DNA from 4 places in the Shewanella sp. SW32 genome. Region 2 is predicted to be linked to each of the others. Evidence: predicted binding sites of a transcription regulator. Region 2 holds the regulator's gene; each other region holds the start of a gene.
What was found. Region 2 encodes sigma-54, which starts transcription at its own class of promoters, with help from an activator protein. Its sites were predicted from a motif close to GTTGGCACGNNNNTNGNNT; they were not measured.
Positions count from the first base shown of each region.

Region 1 (3,175 bases), on a different contig from region 2:
ATATTCCTATGTTGCCACTCACAGTGAGCATTATTGTTATTTTACTCGTGCAGTATTGGATCGCATTTTCTAAGGTCACGAGACACTATTTGACCCGCCAAACTCAGTAATGGACTTTGTTGCTAAGCTGTTATCAACAGCGTAGCTTAGCGACCCAGTAAAATACTTACGACTTTTAACTTGAAGTAGACTATGAGCCATTTATCGCCCAGCGAACTTTCCATTCTTTTGGTAGAACCTTCAGAGACACAGCGTCGAATTATTATTCAGCGCTTACAACAAGAAGGCATTCTCAGCATTCAAACCGCAGAAAACATAGAAGCGGCTAAAGATATTATTGCTCGCCATAAACCTGACCTTATTGCGAGCGCCATGCATTTCGATGATGGCACTGCCATCGATCTCTTGGGCTACTTAAGGGCCAACGCTGACTGCAAAGATATCCAATTTATGCTGGTCTCGAGTGAGTGCCGCCGTGAGCAACTTGAAATATTCCGCCAATCGGGTGTAGTAGCGATTCTACCTAAACCCTTCAGTGCCGACCATTTAGGTACAGCATTGAATGCCACGATTGATTTACTCAGCCACGATGAACTCGACTTGAGTAATTTCGATGTACAAGATGTGCGTGTATTAGTGGTCGATGATAGCCGTATGGCAAGAAACGTCATTAAACGTACGATTGGTAACTTAGGGATGAAGCTAATTACCGAGGCCGAGGATGGCGCGCAAGCCATAGCGTTAATGAAACACAATATGTTCGACTTAGTGATCACTGATTACAATATGCCGAGTGTAGATGGGCTAGCTTTGACACAATTTATCCGCAATGAAAGCCAACAATCACACATTCCCATCTTGATGGTGTCTTCCGAAGCCAACGATACCCACCTCAGCAATGTGTCCCAAGCGGGTGTAAATGCCTTATGTGACAAACCCTTTGAACCCAAACTTGTTAAAAAATTACTCTATCAACTGTTAGAAGAATAAAACCAGAATAAAACTTAAGTCACGAACTGAGTAAATATTCTGCGCTTTACTGAACATCCTGCTGCACGCTAGACGCAAAAGGCTTTCCAAGTGCTAAACCTTATGGCATGTTAGGCACGCTTATTTCAAATAAATCTACGGAAAGAAGAGACAATAAAAATGAACAAAACTGAACTAATCGCCAAAATTGCGGAAAATGCCGATCTAACGAAAGTAGAAGCAGCACGCGCATTGAAGTCTTTTGAAGCAGCTATTACCGAATCAATGAAAAATGGTGACAAAATCTCCATCGTAGGCTTCGGTTCTTTTGAAACAGCGACTCGTGCCGCTCGCACTGGCCGTAACCCACAAACGGGTAAAGAAATTCAAATTGCTGAAGCGACAGTGCCTAAGTTTAAAGCGGGTAAAACCCTACGTGACAGCGTAAACTAAGTTATAAAATTCAATACAACGCCTCCATTGTGAGGCGTTTTTTTTGCCCAATTCCAGTGAAGCACTGAATATTTTTTGCACAACAAAAGTGCGCCTCTGCCCCACAAACTGGCAAATAAAAACATTTAATTAACATTGTGAATTCTAATACCTTGTTTTACATGGCATTGTAATAGTGGCATGTGATTAGCAAATCCTTCCTTAGAAAAAACCAAGATGCACTAATGAACACAGCTGACTTTGAGTGTGCCAATGGTGAATCGATAAATAAGTCAATCGAGGGGATAAGCATGAAGAAATCACTGTACAGCGTTTTGGCCTTATCGACGGGAATGTTACTGGCAGGCAACGCCTTTGCAGCCGTATCAGGCAACATTGGCGGTACCTCTAATTACCTATGGCGCGGTGCGACCCAAACTAAAGATGCGGTCGCAATCCAAGGTGGCCTTGACTACAGCCACGATTCTGGATTTTATGCGGGAACTTGGGCATCGAATGTGGATTTTGGTGATGATACTAGCTACGAGCTTGATCTATATGCGGGTTATGGCGGCAGTATTACCGAAGACATCAGCTACGACTTTGGCTATCTCTACTACGCCTATCCAGACGCACCGGGCAGTATTGATTTTGGTGAGCTCCATGCTGCTGTCACGTGGAAATGGCTCGAACTGGCTTACTCCCAAGTCATCAATGCCGGTGACGATCTGGCCGCCGATCCTTTAGATAATAAAGATCTCAGTTATCTTGCCGCGACGGTATCCGTTCCTCTCACTGAAAAGCTGAATTTATCAGTGCACTATGGTTACTCAAACGGTGATGTCGTCCAATCTTGGTTTGGCGAAGATAATTATGCCGACTATAACGTGACTCTCAGCGCAGATACCAGTATAGGCACAGTGTCATTTATGGTCTCTGATACCGATCTCACCGATGATGATGCCAAACTAGTACTCGGATATTCCTACAGTTTTGATCTATAAATTCTAAGCATAACAAAACGCCACCTTAAAAAGTGGCGTCGTTTTATCACCATCACCTATTAGGCAATAATTGACCGGTTTGTTTTACGGGCCGCAACCATTTTCTCGATATATTCAACAATGGGCTCAGTCACTGAAATCCCTGTTGTTTGCTCAATCCCTTCAATACCTGGCGCCGAATTAACCTCAAGGATCAGTGGACCACGGTTAGAACGTAAAATATCTACTCCCGCGACAACCAATCCCATCGCCTTCACAGCGGCAATAGCCATTTTACGCTCAACAGAGGTGATTTTTACCACCTCACCACAACCACCTAAATGCAGATTTGAGCGGAAATCTCCCTCGGGACCTTGACGCTTCATAGAAGCAACAACCTTGTCACCGACAACAAAACAACGAATATCACTACCATTGGATTCTTTAATGTATTCCTGTACTAAGATATTCGCTTTGAGCCCCAAAAATGCTTCAATCACGCTCTCAGCAGCCGTTTTAGTTTCAGCGAGTACGACGCCAATCCCTTGAGTGCCTTCGAGTAATTTAATGACTAACGGAGCGCCGCCCACCATATTGATGAGATCAGGGATATCATTTGGCTTATTGGCAAAACCCGTCACAGGCATGCCAATCCCTTTGCGGGAAAGTAGTTGCAGTGCCCGCAATTTGTCCCGCGAACGCGCAATGGAGATTGAATCATTCGCGGCATATACGCCCATCATTTCAAACTGACGAACAACGGCACAACCATAAAAAGTCACGCTAGCATG
Region 1 covers NZ_JAKKSJ010000008.1:111,627-114,801, forward strand. The annotation lists gene L5M28_RS06530 (hypothetical protein) at 1-110, shown strand, start outside; gene L5M28_RS06535 (response regulator) at 193-990, shown strand; gene L5M28_RS06540 (HU family DNA-binding protein) at 1,150-1,422, shown strand; gene L5M28_RS06545 (TorF family putative porin) at 1,713-2,405, shown strand; gene rimK (30S ribosomal protein S6--L-glutamate ligase) at 2,465-3,175, opposite strand, start outside.
Region 1: L5M28_RS06545 (TorF family putative porin) is a predicted target of sigma-54. The motif match lies at 1,597-1,615, and genes of this name have one in related genera.

Region 2 (3,175 bases):
TGTTTCACTAAGACCTTATCCTGCTCAGGCATGTTACGCACGTCGACACTGATGGCGACGAGATCGTTACTGCCTTTGAGTTGCTCAAGCAAACTGCCAATCAATGGCAAGGGAAGGTTATCGACACAATAATAGCCGAGATCTTCGAGTACCCTAAGGGCGACAGATTTGCCTGAGCCTGAGCGGCCCGACACTATGACCAGTTTCATCCAGTGATTACCTGATAGAGTTCCGTTTCATCATGCGTCTTGCGTAATTGCTTTAATATTTGCTTGTCGCTCAGCTTTTCGGCCATGCAAGACAAAGTACTTAAGTGCTGCTGACATTGGTCTGCAGGCACCAGTAGTGCAAATAAAATATCAACAGGTTGCTTATCGATAGCATCAAATGCTATCGGCTCTTCACACTTAATGAGTATGGCAATGGGCTGATCTATATCGGCTAGTCGACCATGTGGAATGGCGATGCCGTTACCTATACCTGTGCTCCCCATCTTTTCGCGCGCCACTAGGCTTTCGAATATCTCTTGAGATGAGAGGGTCGGGTACTGGGCAGCGACTAAGTCGCTGATGAGTTCCAGTACCTTTTTCTTGCTGCCCGGAGTGGCGCAGGTAGTGCACTCCGGCCGCAGTATGGTACAAAGTTCCATTATTAGTGTTTTGTTAACTTCTCTTTGTGTTTAATAACCTGACGGTCAAGCTTGTCAATCAGGGCGTCTATAGCGGCATACATGTCAGCATGCTCTGAAGTCGCAAAAACTTCACCACCTATGAGGTTTATTCTCGCTTCGGCAATCTGTTGCATTTTCTCAACATTGAGCACAACGTGCACATTATTGATCTGTTCGAAATGGCGTTCAAGTTTTGAAAACTTTTCTTCTACATATGCACGTAACGATTCGGTAATTTCGATATGGTGCCCACTCAGGTTTATTTGCATAGAAACGTCCTCCGATATCCACTGTAGGTTATAAACTTTTACGCTGATTAGAAGGTGGAATAAGCATAGCCTCTCGGTACTTCGCAATGGTTCTGCGGGCTACGTTGATCCCTTGTTCTGCCAGAAGTTGTGCCATCTTACTATCGCTTAATGGTTTTTTCTGGTTTTCCGCTGCCACCAGTTTCTTTATAAAGGCTCTGATTGCTGTGGATGAGCACTCACCACCATCGTCAGTACCGACGTGGCTAGAGAAGAAGTATTTTAGTTCAAAAAGTCCCTTAGGGGTATGCATGTATTTTTGAGTTGTGACCCGTGAGATGGTGGACTCATGCATTTCTACCGCTTCGGCAATATCGTTAAGCACCATAGGCTTCATGGCTTCTTCACCATACTCAAAGAAACCTTGCTGATATTGCACTATGCAATTAGCAACTTTAAGCAAAGTGTCGTTACGGCTTTCTAGGCTCTTAATAAACCATTTAGCCTCTTGCAGATGGCCGCGAATAAATTGGCTATCGGCTTGGTTTTTAGTGCTGCGCGCCATTGAAGCATAATGTTGATTTACATTGATTTTGGGCATGCAGTCAGGATTAAGCTCAACCACCCAGCGGCCATTTTTCTTCGACACAGACACATCTGGGATAACGTATTCGTCATTATTGGGCGTGATCAACAAACCTGGGCGAGGATTGAGGGTTTGGATAAGTGCTATACCATCCCTTAATTCATCTTCTTTTAATTTAGTCTTACGCATCAATAACCTAAAATCACGGGCGGCGATCAGATCTAAATGATCTTTGATCAGCATGCGGGCATTTTCTAGGTTGGGAGTATCAGCGGCGAAATGCGACAGTTGGATCAGCAGGCATTCACTTAAATCGCGGGCGGCAACGCCTATGGGATCAAAATGCTGAATACGCTTGAGTACGGCTTCGACTTCGTCAAGCTCAACTTCAGGATTGCCCATGGCTTCGAGAATTTCTTCAGTGCTTTGGGTGAGATAGCCCTGATCGTCAATGGCATCAATAATGGCGGTGGCAATGGCTAAATCGGTTTCAGAAAACGGGGTGAGGTTTTTTTGCCATTCTAAGTGTTCGTACAAACCTTCACTGGTCTCGCCTTGGAAGGGCATATCGTCTTCACGACTGCCGCCGGGGCCTGAGTTTGGGGAGGCGGTAAACACTTCATCCCATGTGGTGTCCATGGGGAGCTCATCAGGCATGGATTCTTTGGTTAGCGACTCTGCCGTGTCTATGGTGGAGCTGTCTTTTTCTGGTGGCAGAGTGCTAGATTCACTGAAATCCGTATCGGATAGCGTTTGGTTTACAGGGGTTTTAGTGGCGTCGAATTGATCCTCTTCCAGCTCGAGAAGGGGATTAGAATCTAATGCTTGCTGGATCTCTTGCTGCAGTTCTAATGACGACAGTTGCAACAGACGTATGGCCTGTTGTAATTGTGGCGTCATGGTTAACTGTTGACCCAGTTTGAGCTGGAGTGACGCTTTCATGTTACCGCTGATCCCTACGTTATTATTGTTGGATAAGGTCGCTTATTATTATCTTGAGTGAAGCCCAATGGCGGTATAAATTGCCTCCATTGGCTTCGCTCGATTAACTATAGCCTGAATTGTTCACCTAAGTACACAGCCCTAACTTGCTGATTGTCTAAGATCTCTGCTGGAGTTCCTTCGGCAATCAGGTTTCCGTGACTCACAATATAAGCATGTTCACATACATCTAATGTCTCGCGGACATTATGGTCTGTGATCAATACGCCAAGGCCGCGACTTTTGAGTTGTTCGATAATCTTCTTGATGTCGATAACCGAAATAGGATCGACGCCAGCAAACGGTTCATCGAGCAAAATGAACTTAGGATTAGCGGCTAAAGCCCGCGCAATTTCGACGCGACGACGTTCGCCACCCGACAATGACATGCCTTGGCTGTCACGGATGTGGGTGATATGAAACTCTTCGAGCAGATGTTCTAGTTCTTCTTCTCGTTCTTCATTTTTAAGTTCTTTACGAGTTTGCAGTACGGCCATGATGTTGTCATGAACAGTTAGCTTACGAAAGATACTGGCTTCTTGCGGTAAGTAACCTATGCCTTTGCGGGCACGCAGATGCATAGGATCTGCGGTTAAATCATCATCGTCGATAAAGATATGTCCCTTATCGCTCTTCACTAGCCCGACAACCATGTAAAAGGTCGTGGTTTTACCTGCACCGTTTGGACCG
Region 2 covers NZ_JAKKSJ010000028.1:34,414-37,588, reverse strand. The annotation lists gene rapZ (RNase adapter RapZ) at 1-209, opposite strand, end outside; gene ptsN (PTS IIA-like nitrogen regulatory protein PtsN) at 206-649, opposite strand; gene hpf (ribosome hibernation promoting factor) at 652-939, opposite strand; gene L5M28_RS16700 (RNA polymerase factor sigma-54) at 968-2,446, opposite strand; gene lptB (LPS export ABC transporter ATP-binding protein) at 2,554-3,175, opposite strand, start outside.

Region 3 (3,175 bases), on a different contig from region 2:
CGAGGTAGGCAAACTGGCCGAGAGCATTTTTACGCTCACGGTTTGCGGATTCAATCATTTGTTGCTCAAACCCTATGCCTACAAGCAACAACACTAACGCCTCATTACAACGCGCGGTATCAATGGCTTGGCAATGCCCTTGAATAATATTATCCAGCGCCTGAGAGATAGGAATAAGCTTACTGCCTAAACCAAAGAGGGCATGACTGAGGGCATTAGTTGTGCCAAGAGGAATGATGCCTAAGACGATATCCGTATCGACGATTTGAGAGGCCACTTCAGTCACAGTACCATCGCCACCACAGGCGATAATGATATCAGCGCCTGCATTACGGGCTTGCTCGGCGAAGACATTTGCGGTTTCGTCTGCTGTTGTGAGTTTTAAAGTCAGGTCAAAATAGGCTTTGAGTTCATCTTGGATTTGCTCGCGGTATTCTTGCCATTTCCCGCCACCAGAAACTGGGTTGGCGATAATCCACGCCACTTTGTGGATGTTAATTTTCCCTTGACTGAGCATGCGATCTAGCGCGCGTAATTGCCATTTGTTTAAGCCAGCGGTTTTGCGGATTTGCTTTATCTGTTGCAGTACTTCGGCGAAGTGCTGTTGTTTATCTTTACAAACCAAATAAGCGGCGAGTACAAGCACTGAGCGGCCACGACCCATAGCACAGTGAATGAGTACCTGTTTATTGGCGCGCACTTGGCGGTGCAGCCAGTTAACGGCTTGATTGAGTTGGGCGCTGGTCGGTACGCTATGGTCGAGGATGGGAATATTTAAATACTCGATATGATCTTCAAATTGCGACCAATCTAAGCCATCAAATTCAGCGGTGACATCCAGAATGGCAGTGATCTTATTGGCTTTAATCGTTTCCAGATCTGCGGAAAAGAGTCTACAGCCGAGATACAGATGTTCATCAATCCTCTGCATGGGCGGTACTGAATCGTATTTTCTGGCCCAGTGATTATAGAGTCGACTGCCTAATAAAAAGGGAATAAAACCCCAACGAATATACCAAGGAATAGTGCCATCTTGGCGTTTTCTAAAAATACTGGCGAGATTAAACCAATAGGCTGAACCGACTAAAAACAGTGACAGACTTGTCCATGCACAAATGAAAGTGAGCAGGGGAGAAGTGTCTGTTACTGCAAAATAGGCTAACAATACTGCACCTGCAGTGTACAAATATTTGATGTGGATCTTCGTTAGCATGCAAGTCCTCCAATGCCATTGTTCTTGGTTAAAATCGTTGCACTTGAATGGATAGATGTCGAGATGAGAGATGCAGAAATGAGCGAGTCTAAACCAAAAGGGTGGCAGTAGACGAGTCTATTGCCACCCTAAAGTGAGGTTTGTTTAGCACTTAGTATCTTTAGCTTTAACACCTTCTTTGACTTCTTCACAGGCATCTTCGATGGCATTACCTGTATCAGTCATTACTTCATCGATTTTTTCGCCCGCGTCTTCGGCTTTGTTATCACTACAGGCCGTTAAACCTAGGGCGAGTAATAATGCGAATGCAGCACTTGTCATCAGGGTAAATGGTTTCATATCTATCTCCTTTTCTAAAAAAATTATAGTCGCGGTGATTTACCCTTAAGGGCATTGATCAGCAGAGAAATCACTAATAACACAATAAATATGAAGAAAATGATTTTCGCTATTCCCGCCGCTGCGCCAGCAATCCCAGCAAATCCTAACAACCCGGCAATCACGGCAACAACTAGAAATACTAATGTCCAACCTAGCATAATAACCTCCTGCCCTTGTATTAATCCTTCTCATGACCGTTTGTGTCACTTGTAAGGTAACGGCTAATGGCTCTTACTTGATTGCGATCTTAATGCCAACTTTAAAAATTTTAAGTAGTTAATTGATTTTAAATATAATTTAAATCATTTTATTTAAAATGGTGTGAGTGAATTAAAAGAGGGGTAGGCAATTTTTACCTAAGCTTCGGTAAGAGTTTCAGCCTAATACGTTGAATCAAAGACTGTGAGCTGATGTCGTCCATAAGTAAAGACAAATAAAAGCCGACACTGTGAGTTTGTGTCGGCTTGAAGATATTATGATCTTATAATACAAGATGATAGGAGCTAAATACGTTTAAAAACGATTTAATGGTTTCCAGCGCTGCAGGCTAACTGGAATGCTCGCGCCTTGGGATAACAGCAAGTTAATCCGGGATTGATACGCCGCGCCCACCATTAAATGTTTGGCTAAATCCACCGCATTACGGGCCTTATAGTCATCTAAATAACTGCCTTTCGCCCAAGCATTAAATGCACCTAGCGCTGGGCCTGCCCAAATTTGGTAATCCATTTCGCGGCCGACTTCACCTGTGTTTGACCAGCGGCTCGAAAGACCTAAATACCAGCGGAAAATCAATGCCATCTTACGTTTTGGGTTATCCAGCGCGCGCTCGATTTGCTTGGGATCGCGCTCGTTAAAGTGGGCGACTGTGCCAGCCCAAATGTCATCGAGTGATGAGCGGAACACTTGCTCTTCGAGCTTTTTACGCTCGTCCGCAGGGATGGCATCAATCGAGTCGTAACGGGTGTAGATTTCATAAAGCTTATTGGCGCGCATCGGGAACAGAGTGCCGCGCTTAACCACTTGTAATTTCACGCCCATTTCGAACATATCGGCGGCAGGCGCCATAGTCACATCGGCCATTTCTGTGGTGGCGAGTAACTTACGGGTGTGTTCGCTGGCGCCCGCTTCGACGCAAGCTTGGTTGATAGAACCTGTGACGATGAATGCCGCGCCCATGTTGAAGGTGGCTAATGCTGCATCGGGTGTACCGACGCCGCCGCCTGCGCCAACACGGATTGGCGTTTTATATTGATATTTAGCTTGGATTTCATCTTTTAGTGCCAAAATTGTCGGCAATAGCGTGACCAATGGACGATTGTCGGTATGGCCGCCAGAGTCGGCTTCGGCTGTTATGTCGTCCGCCATTGGCACAAGTTGCGCCATCGCCATTTGATCTTGGCTGATAAGGCCATCACTTACTAATTGCTGGAGGATTTTGGCAGGCGCCGGCTCCATAAACTTAGTCGCGACTTCGGTGCGGCTGATTTTGGCGATAACTTTGTTGCCAATGACGATGTCGCCATGTGCGTCGCGGCTCAAACCTGCGGCGCGGTAATAGACGATTTGCGGCGTTAAACC
Region 3 covers NZ_JAKKSJ010000001.1:117,732-120,906, reverse strand. The annotation lists gene L5M28_RS00475 (diacylglycerol kinase family protein) at 1-1,213, opposite strand, end outside; gene L5M28_RS00470 (hypothetical protein) at 1,358-1,552, opposite strand; gene L5M28_RS00465 (DUF1328 family protein) at 1,576-1,752, opposite strand; gene pfaD (eicosapentaenoate synthase subunit PfaD) at 2,108-3,175, opposite strand, start outside.
Region 3: L5M28_RS00465 (DUF1328 family protein) is a predicted target of sigma-54. The motif match lies at 1,834-1,852, and genes of this name have one in related genera.

Region 4 (3,175 bases), on a different contig from region 2:
ATCGTTAGAGCAGTTAACACCTGAACGTTTGACTGAGCTGACAGAGTGCGCACGGCATTATTGGTATCGGGAGTCTCAGTCATGACCACTTGGGTGTTATTAAGGGGATTAATGCGTGATCAGCGCCATTGGAATGGTTTCGATCAGCGTCTGCGACAAAAGGGATTGCGAGTGCTGACACCGGATCTTCCGGGCAATGGGACGCTATCCCACGAATTAAGTCCGCTTAAGATTGCTGATTATGCTCATGCCGTGTGGCAGCAATTGGATGAGCTGGTACAGGAAGGGGAGACTATTTATCTCCTCGGCTTGTCTATGGGAGGTATGTTGGCGCTGGAAATGGCATGCCAGCGACCTTGGCAGATAAGGCATGCCTTTGTATTAAACAGCAGTGCGGCGAATTTATCGTCTTGGTATCAAAGATTTAATCCGCTGAATGCATTGAAGGCTTTTTTCATGCGGGCTCGGGGTAACGCTTTACATCCAATCGAGTCGACTATAGTGCGTTTAACCAGTTTTCGTCATCGGCGAGATCGAGAGTTAATTGTCAAGTGGAGTGAGTTTCGCCGCGATACCACACCAAGTAGACGCAATGTATGGCGACAACTTTGGGCGGCTTTTCAATACCAATGTCCATTGACAGTGGAAGTGCCGATAACTGTGCTCTGCGGTGACCGTGATGCGCTGGTGAGTATGGCATCGAGTAAGGCGTTAGCACGGCATTTTTACACCGATTTGATTGTACTCGCGTATTGTGGTCACGATGCCGCTATAGATGCACCCGCAAAACTGGCGCATTATCTGTTGGACATTGTGGGGGCGACTAAGCCGCAAGTGCAGTTTTCTGTGGATAGTGAGCCTGCCAATACTCAATATGATTGCAACGATTTATTGGAGGAAGAAATAGCCTTAAACGAAGCGATATTTGCTGTATGGGATGACAAAGCGCTATCCACTCTTGAAACCAAATAATCGAGAGTGAATAGCGCAGTTAACACATTGTCTTATTAAGCTTTAGCCACTACGGTTTGGCCTATCGGTGTGAGGCTGAGTAAAGCTAACTTAAGATGCTGTATCCCAAAGGGAATACCGATAATCGTCACAAAACAAGCTAAGGCGTGGATCAAATGCCCTATGGCTAACCAGATCCCAAACAGTAAGAACCAAATGATATTTCCTACCATGCCTAATGCACCTGTGCCCAAGTCTTCACGTCCAGTTAAGTGGCGACGGTTCATTTGTTCTTGGCCGAAGGGCCAAAAGGTCATTTCGCCGATAACAAAACAGGCGCGGCCGAAGGGAATACCAATGATACTGATAAAACACAGGATACCTGCGAGCCACCAAGCGAGTCCCATTACAAATCCGCCGAGTACAAACCAAGCTATGTTGAATATTAAGCGTAATACAGCCATTGAAAGCTCCTTATGTTTACCCTGTTAGCCTTTATCGTTAGCTTCGATAAATTGAATATATGTCAATGTCTAAGCGATAACTATGCCAACTATTTAAATTATTCATAATCAATGGGTTAATTATATGTATTCGAGATTCATGTGTCATTTTCACTAGTTTTTCGCCAAATTGATAATTTCTTAAGGGCGTAACAGGAAGGGCGGAGTTACACTAGCCTTCCCTTAACTGGTTTAAAAACCAGAGAATTTAATCGTTTGAGTAGCTTGATGTTTGCAAATTCCCCTGTTGATACATTTGCCTTTGCTGGCAGAGACATTTTCCTAAAACGTGATGATTTACTGCATCCGGCGTTTAGTGGCAATAAAGCTCGCAAATTCGGCTATTTTTTAGATCATGAGTTTGCAGGCATCAGCAAGGTGATAGGTCACGGCTCGCCATTAGCTAACTCACTGTATTCATTGTCAGAATTAGCAAAGATGAAAGACTGGCAGTGTGATTTTTATGTAGATCATATTGCCAGTCAAGTGGTTAAACATCCCACGGGCAATTACGCTGCCGCTTTAGCGAATGGCGCTAATATTATCGATTTAAGTGTGTTAATAGCACAAAAGCAGGCGTGCACTCAGTCGCAATCTGAACCTCACGTTTTGTCAAATCTTAATGCTAGGCCTGACCCTACAGCGCAAGTGGGCGATGTGCGACTGAGTTGCCAAGATTATATCGAGGCTCAAGTACTCGTGAATGAGCCGACGGCGCTTTTTATTCCTGAGGGGGGTCGTTGTGCTTACGCTGAATACGGGGTAAATAGATTGGCGCAAGAGATAGTACAGTTTGCGAAGGCGAATGGATTGGTTGATTTAACGGTGTTTTTACCTTCGGGGACGGGAACGACAGCGTTATTTTTAAATCAGTATTTTATCCGTCAGCAAACGGATATTCGCGTCGTGACTTGTGCCGTCGTCGGTAGCGATGATTATTTGCGCTTGCAATTTTCCTTACTTAATTCCAATACCAGTGAGCATCCACAGATTGTGAATGTCGGCAAAAAATATCATTTTGGTAAACTTTATCCGGAATTTTATGCCATGTGGCAGCGGGTCTGCGCCTCAGGCGTGCAGTTTGAATTACTCTACGATCCCTTAGGTTTTATTGTGCTTGAGGAATATTTACAAGGCGGAGGCTTTCGTCCTGTGATGTATATCCACCAAGGTGGCTTACTCGGGAACGAGACCATGTTGCCACGTTATCAGCGTAAATTTGGGCAAAGTGGCTTATTCTGTGCCTCTGATCATTGACTTAGTGACGCTAAGACATAATATGTTTGAAGCTGTGTAATACTAAGTTAAGCTGATGATTTGTAACGATGGGGAATATCAATGACTGAAGCGGAATATCTCGCTAATTATGATCCTAAGGTTTTTAAGGCTCAGCTACTGACAGTGGATGCCGTATTGTTTAGCTATCACGATCAGCAACTTAAAGTACTCTTAGTACAACGCTCAAATCATCCATTTTTAGGTTTATGGGGATTACCTGGTGGGTTTATCGATGAAAATTGCGATCAATCCCTTGAGCAAACCGTGTTACGTAAACTACATGAGAAAACCGCGGTAGTGCCACCTTATATTGAGCAGCTATGCACTGTGGGTAATCGTAGTCGTGATATAAGAGGCTGGTCTGTGACTGTATGTTATACCGCCTTGATGAGTTATCAAGCGTGTCAGATCCAGATTGATTCAGTGAGTGATGTTAAGTGGTG
Region 4 covers NZ_JAKKSJ010000011.1:47,165-50,339, forward strand. The annotation lists gene L5M28_RS08305 (M14 family metallopeptidase) at 1-85, shown strand, start outside; gene L5M28_RS08310 (alpha/beta fold hydrolase) at 82-972, shown strand; gene L5M28_RS08315 (YccF domain-containing protein) at 1,008-1,415, opposite strand; gene L5M28_RS08320 (pyridoxal-phosphate dependent enzyme) at 1,683-2,711, shown strand; gene L5M28_RS08325 (NUDIX hydrolase) at 2,793-3,175, shown strand, end outside.
Region 4: L5M28_RS08315 (YccF domain-containing protein) is a predicted target of sigma-54. The motif match lies at 1,487-1,505, and genes of this name have one in related genera.